Regions from separate parts of the Streptomyces sp. R-07 genome, predicted to be linked through region 1. Evidence: predicted binding sites of a transcription regulator. Region 1 holds the regulator's gene; each other region holds the start of a gene.
The links. The regulator HrcA, encoded in region 1, represses chaperone genes, less so after heat shock. The targets are predictions, from matches to a motif close to TTNGCACTCNGNNNNNCNGAGTGCNAA.

Region 1 (2,265 bases):
GCAGAGCGCCAGGTCGTGGCCCGTGTGGCCGGGGCCCACGTTCGCCAGGAGGACCTGGCGGTCGCCCAGGTCGAGCGTCCACTCGCCCGAGACCACGTGCCGCGGGGCCACCAGGACGTCCGCCGCCTCCGCGGCCGCCGTCGCGTCCAGTCCCTGCCGCACCCCGTCCAGGCGCAGTTCCTCCCGCTCCCGCGCACTGGCGAGGAGATCGTCCGAACCCACCGCGCCGAAGACCTCCGCGCCCGCGAACGCCGCCGTGCCGAAGACGTGGTCGAAGTGGGGGTGGCTGAGTGCGATGTGCGTCACCTTCCGGCCGCCCGTGAGTCCCGTCACCTGGGCCCGCAGCTCGGCGCCCTCCGCGAGCGAGGACCCCGTGTCGTACAGCAGCAGCGCCCGGGAGCCCACGACCAGGCCCACCGTGGCGTCCCAGCCGGGCAGTCGGCGCCTGCCGACGCCGTCCGCCAGCCGCTCCCAGCCGTACGCTTCCCAATCGATGTCCATGGGGCGACGCTAACCGGTGCGGGCGCCGCCTCCTTGCCAGGAGCGATGCCCGCCGCCGTACACTGGCCGGGGGATCGCTGGCACTCGGACAGGGCGAGTGCCAAAAGCGGAGCAACCGGAACGACGACGACAGCTGGAGGTGCGCACGATGCTCAGCGAACGCAGACTCGAGGTCCTGCGCGCCATCGTCCAGGACTACGTCGGGACGGAGGAGCCCGTCGGCTCCAAGGCGCTCACCGAGCGCCACAAGCTCGGCGTGTCGCCCGCCACCGTGCGCAACGACATGGCCGTCCTGGAGGAGGAGGGCTTCATCGCCCAGCCTCACACCAGTGCCGGCCGCATCCCGACCGACAAGGGCTACCGGCTCTTCGTCGACCGGCTCGCCGGCGTCAAGCCGCTGTCGACGCCCGAGCGGCGCGCGATCCACAACTTCCTCGACGGAGCCGTCGACCTCGACGACGTCGTCGGGCGTACCGTACGGCTGCTCGCCCAGCTGACCCGCCAGGTCGCCGTCGTGCAGTACCCCTCGCTGACCCGCTCGACCGTCCGGCACGTGGAACTGCTCTCGCTGGCCCCCGCCCGCCTGATGCTCGTCCTCATCACGGACACCGGCCGGGTCGAGCAGCGCCTCGTCGACTGCCCCGCCCCCTTCGGCGAGACCTCGCTCGCCGATCTCCGGGCCCGGCTCAACAGCCGGGTCGTCGGCCGCCGGTTCGCCGACGTGCCGCAGCTGGTGCAGGACCTCCCCGAGTCCTTCGAGGAGGTCGAGGACCGCGCCACGGTCTCGACCGTGCTCGCGACCCTCCTCGAATCGCTCGTCGAGGAGCACGAGGAGCGGCTGATGATCGGCGGAACCGCCAATCTCACCCGCTTCGGACACGACTTCCCCCTGATGATCAGGCCCGTCCTGGAAGCCCTGGAGGAGCAGGTCGTGCTCCTCAAGCTGCTCGGCGAGGCCAAGGAATCGGGCATGACCGTACGCATCGGGCACGAGAACGCCCACGAGGGGCTGAGCTCCACGTCCGTCGTCTCGGTCGGCTACGGTTCGGGCGGCGAGGCAGTCGCCAAACTCGGCGTGGTCGGACCGACCCGCATGGACTACCCCGGAACGATGGGAGCGGTACGCGCAGTGGCACGTTACGTCGGACAGATCCTGGCGGAGTCGTAAGTGGCCACGGACTACTACGCCGTACTCGGCGTGCGCCGCGACGCTTCCCAGGACGAGATCAAGAAGGCGTTCCGGAGGCTCGCGCGCGAGCTGCACCCGGACGTCAATCCCGATCCGAAGACGCAGGAACGCTTCAAGGAGATCAACGCCGCCTACGAGGTCCTCTCGGACCCGCAGAAGAAGCAGGTCTACGACCTGGGCGGCGACCCGCTGTCGGCCTCCGGCGGAGGCGGCGCGGGCGGCTTCGGGGCCGGTGGCTTCGGCAACTTCTCCGACATCATGGACGCCTTCTTCGGCACGGCCTCGCAGCGCGGCCCGCGCTCGCGCACCCGCCGCGGCCAGGACGCCATGATCCGTCTGGAGATCGACCTCAACGAGGCGGCCTTCGGCACGACCAAGGACATCCAGGTCGACACGGCGGTCGTCTGCACCACCTGTTCGGGTGAGGGTGCCGCGCCCGGCACCACCGCGCAGACCTGTGACATGTGCCGCGGCCGCGGCGAGGTCTCCCAGGTCACCCGGTCCTTCCTCGGCCAGGTCATGACCTCCCGGCCCTGCCCGCAGTGCCAGGGCTTCGGCACCGTCGTCCCGACCCC
Region 2 (2,265 bases), 1.9 Mb from region 1:
CTTGAAGGTGCCGCGGATCTTGTTGACGACCAGGGTCGACAGGGCCTCGCCCTCGACGTCCTCGGCGATGATCAGCAGCGGCTTGCCCGACTGCATGACCTTCTCCAGGAGCGGAAGGAGGTCCTTCACGGAGGAGATCTTGGAGTTGACGATCAGGAGGTACGGGTCGTCGAGCGACGCCTCCATGCGCTCCATGTCGGTCGCGAAGTACGCCGAGATGTAGCCCTTGTCGAAGCGCATGCCCTCGGTGAGCTCCAGCTCCAGACCGAAGGTCTGGGACTCCTCGACGGTGATGACGCCTTCCTTGCCGACCTTGTCCATCGCCTCGGCGATGAGCTCGCCGATCTGGGTGTCGGCGGCGGAGATGGAGGCCGTGGAAGCGATCTGCTCCTTGGTCTCGACATCCTTCGCCTGCTCGAGCAGGGCACCGGAGACGGCCTCGACGGCCTTCTCGATACCGCGCTTGAGGGCCATCGGGTTGGCACCGGCGGCGACGTTGCGGAGGCCCTCGCGGACGAGCGCCTGGGCGAGGACGGTGGCGGTGGTCGTACCGTCGCCGGCGACGTCGTCCGTCTTCTTGGCGACTTCCTTGACCAGCTCGGCGCCGATCTTCTCGTACGGGTCCTCGAGCTCGATCTCCTTGGCGATGGAGACACCATCGTTGGTGATCGTGGGGGCGCCCCACTTCTTCTCGAGGACGACGTTGCGGCCCTTGGGGCCGAGGGTGACCTTGACGGCGTCAGCGAGCTGGTTCATGCCGCGCTCGAGACCGCGCCGGGCCTCCTCGTCGAACGCGATGATCTTGGCCATGTGAAGTGGTCCTCCCGGACATGGGGTGGATAACGCTCCAGGACCGCGCCGACGCCCGCGACGGACGGCCTGCGTACCCGATGGTTCCTTGCCCCACCTGGCCGCGGGCCTCATCTGCCCGATCCTCGTAAGCACTCTCACCTTCAGAGTGCTAACGCCAATGATTAGCACTCGACCTAGGGGAGTGCAAGCCGTTCCGAAGGAACGTCGATGAGGTGTGGTGGTCGGGCGACGGGCGGCTGCAAGCGACTCCCGACGATCGGGACGTACGCGGAGGAAGGCCGGGAACGCACGAGGGGTCCGCATCCCCTCAGGGATGCGGACCCCTCGACGGCGTTGCGTCGGTGGCCGATCGCGCCGCGCTCAGACGGCGAGCTTGACCATGTCCGCCTGCGGACCCTTCTGGCCCTGCGAGATCTCGAACTCGACCCGCTGGCCCTCTTCGAGGCTGCGGTAGCCATCCATCTGGATCGCGCTGTAGTGGACGAAAACATCCGCACCACCGTCTACCGCGATGAAGCCGTAGCCCTTCTCCGCGTTGAACCACTTGACGGTGCCCTGAGCCATGCCTAACTCCCCTATTACTGGCCCTTGCGCGGGACCCGCACTTCGCGGAACCCGGGTCAGACCCTGCGCCGGAACGCGTCGACCGCCGCTGAATGTATCTGCCCAACTGCCCTCTGCAACAGGTCAATCGACCGAGAATTCTGCGCACTCAGGAAAGGGGAATTGGGGAGAATCCCCTGAATTACGGGGCAAGTCGGGCCCGGCAAAGCGCGCAGAACGTACACAACGCGCAGACACTTTGGCTGCTTCTTGTCGTGCGGGGACGCATTCTCATATGCACCCGGCATGAGCAGCGGAGGGGACTTCCCCAACTCTACCCCGCTCAACCATGCAGAATTGCCCCCTCCGCTTATCGCGCGGAAGGGGCAATTCGTACTGACTGGTAAGCCTTGGCGAAGAATCAGCACCCGGCGGCACTGTGCTCGACGGTCAGCCTCCGGCGACGGCGGGGATGATCGAGACGCCCGCACCGGCCGGGGTGGCCGTCTCCAGGCCCTGCTCGAAGCGCACGTCGTCGTCGTTGACGTACACGTTGACGAAGCGGCGCAGCTTGCCCTGGTCGTCCAGGACGCGGGCGGCGATGCCCGCGTGGTTCTTCTCCAGGTCCGCGATGACCTCGGCGAGGGTCGTGCCCTCGGCCTGGACCTCGGACTGACCGCCCGTGTAGGTGCGGAGGATGGTGGGGATGCGGACGTTCACGGCCATGTCTTCGAAACCTTTCAGTGGGCCAGGAAAGCGGACCGGCTCAGAGCGCCAGGCCCGCGTCGCGGAACGCGTCCAGGCTCGGGCGGATGGTGGCGGTCGCCTGAGAGGTGTCGGCCACCGCGTCCAGGGTCTTGAGTCCGTCGCCGGTGTTGAGGACGACGGTGGTGAGCTCCGGGTCGATGA
Region 3 (2,265 bases), 2.3 Mb from region 1:
TGCTCGCCGCCCGGAAATGGGGCCTCAAGAAGGTTCCGCTCGACGCGCCGTCCCCGCCCGCCGTCAAACCGAAGATCACCACCCGCAAGGGCTTCGAGACGGACGGCGAGGACCTGCCGCCCGTCTTCACCACCGTGCCGACCAAGCAGAAGGTCGTCTTCCTGACGATCGACGACGGCGCGGAGAAGGACCCCCGGCTGCTGAAGATGATGAACGAGCTGCGGATCCCCTACAGCGCCTTCCTCAGCGACTACCTCGTCAAGGACGACTACGGCTACTTCGCGAAGATGCAGAAGTCGCAGGAGTCCGGCGTCTCGCTGCACAACCACACCCTCCGCCACCGCTACCTGCCCGGACTCTCGTACAGCGAGCAGAAGCGCGAGATCTGCGGCATGCAGGACGTCATCGAGAAGCGCTTCGGCAAGCGGCCCCCGCTCTTCCGCCCGCCGTACGGCAACTACAACGAGGACACCCTGGTCGCCGCGAAGAGCTGCGGCGTCAAGGCGGTCCCGCTCTGGGCCGCCGAGGCCTTCCCCGACCACATGGAGTGGCGCGAGTGGGACCGGGACCTGCACCCCGGCGACATCGTGCTCACCCACTTCCGGGGCAAGGGGGACTGGAAGGGCAGCATGCCCGACATGATCCGCAACGTGATGAACGTGATCACGGCCAAGGGGTACGCGGTCGCGAAGCTCGAGGACTACGTGTGAGAGGGCGGGCGCGGCGGTGGACCGCCCTGCTGACCGTGGCCGGCGCGCTCCTCGCCCTCCCGGCCTGCGCCTCCTCGGTCGACCCGATCGAACGGCTCGGCCGGAAGGCGGCGGAACGGGTGAGCCCCCCACCCGCGGCGGCCCCGCACGTACGGGCGGTCGTGGACGCGAAGAGCTGCGAAGAGGCGGGATCGCGCCGTACGGTCGCGCCTGCGGCCGGGCCCGCGATCGCGCCACGGAGCGATGAATTGGCACTCCGCTTGACCGAGTGCTAATCGCGGTCATAGTCTCGGCTCTGGCACTCCCCACTGGAGAGTGCCAACACAGCGACGGGCAGGTCCGGCACCCGCGACGACGGATCCACCTGGTCGCCACCTCAGACAGTTAACCCCGTGAGATCTCCGAAGGGGGAGGTCGGATCGTGACGACCACCAGCTCCAAGGTTGCCATCAAGCCGCTCGAGGACCGCATTGTGGTCCAGCCGCTCGACGCCGAGCAGACCACCGCCTCTGGCCTGGTCATTCCGGACACCGCCAAGGAGAAGCCCCAGGAGGGCGTCGTCCTGGCCGTGGGCCCGGGCCGCTTCGAGAACGGCGAGCGTCTGCCGCTCGACGTCAAGACCGGCGACATCGTGCTGTACAGCAAGTACGGCGGCACCGAGGTGAAGTACAACGGCGAGGAGTACCTCGTCCTCTCGGCTCGCGACGTGCTCGCGATCGTCGAGAAGTAATTCACCGAAGTATCTGAAGCAGATGCTTTGAGCTGCGCCCCTTGACCCCGCACCGGGCGTCCGGGGGCGCAGTTCGTTCCACCCCATTCCGAGAGGGCTGAACCGCTCCCATGGCGAAGATCCTGAAGTTCGACGAGGACGCCCGTCGCGCCCTTGAGCGCGGCGTCAACAAGCTTGCCGACACGGTGAAGGTGACGATCGGCCCCAAGGGCCGCAACGTCGTCATCGACAAGAAGTTCGGCGCCCCCACCATCACCAACGACGGTGTCACGATCGCCCGCGAGGTCGAGCTCGACGACCCGTACGAGAACCTCGGCGCCCAGCTGGTGAAGGAGGTGGCGACCAAGACCAACGACATCGCGGGTGACGGCACCACCACCGCCACCGTGCTCGCCCAGGCCCTGGTCCGCGAGGGTCTGCGCAACGTCGCCGCCGGCGCCTCCCCGGCCGCCCTGAAGAAGGGCATCGACGCCGCCGTCAAGGCCGTCTCCGACGAGCTGCTCGCCACCGCGCGCCCGATCGAGGACAAGTCCGACATCGCCGCCGTCGCCGCGCTCTCCGCGCAGGACCAGCAGGTCGGCGAGCTCATCGCCGAGGCGATGGACAAGGTCGGCAAGGACGGTGTCATCACCGTCGAGGAGTCCAACACCTTCGGCCTGGAGCTCGACTTCACCGAGGGCATGGCCTTCGACAAGGGCTACCTGTCCCCGTACATGGTCACCGACCAGGAGCGTATGGAGGCCGTCCTCGACGACCCGTACATCCTGATCAACCAGGGCAAGATCTCCTCGATCCAGGACCTGCTGCCCATCCTGGAGAAGGTCA

Region 2: the regulator HrcA is predicted to act here: its motif matches at 975-1,001, upstream of groL (chaperonin GroEL).
Region 3: the regulator HrcA is predicted to act here: its motif matches at 1,006-1,032, upstream of groES (co-chaperone GroES).

What each region holds. Positions count from the first base shown of each region.
Region 1 is NZ_CP183978.1:2,539,399-2,541,663, reverse strand. It holds gene ACN9M0_RS11500 (MBL fold metallo-hydrolase) at 1-501, opposite strand, end outside; gene hrcA (heat-inducible transcriptional repressor HrcA) at 650-1,669, shown strand; gene dnaJ (molecular chaperone DnaJ) at 1,670-2,265, shown strand, end outside.
Region 2 is NZ_CP183978.1:4,405,493-4,407,757, reverse strand. It holds gene groL (chaperonin GroEL) at 1-810, opposite strand, end outside; gene ACN9M0_RS20175 (cold-shock protein) at 1,174-1,377, opposite strand; gene ACN9M0_RS20170 (MoaD/ThiS family protein) at 1,807-2,082, opposite strand; gene thrC (threonine synthase) at 2,123-2,265, opposite strand, start outside.
Region 3 is NZ_CP183978.1:4,827,497-4,829,761, forward strand. It holds gene ACN9M0_RS22245 (polysaccharide deacetylase family protein) at 1-710, shown strand, start outside; gene ACN9M0_RS22250 (hypothetical protein) at 707-985, shown strand; gene groES (co-chaperone GroES) at 1,132-1,440, shown strand; gene groL (chaperonin GroEL) at 1,551-2,265, shown strand, end outside.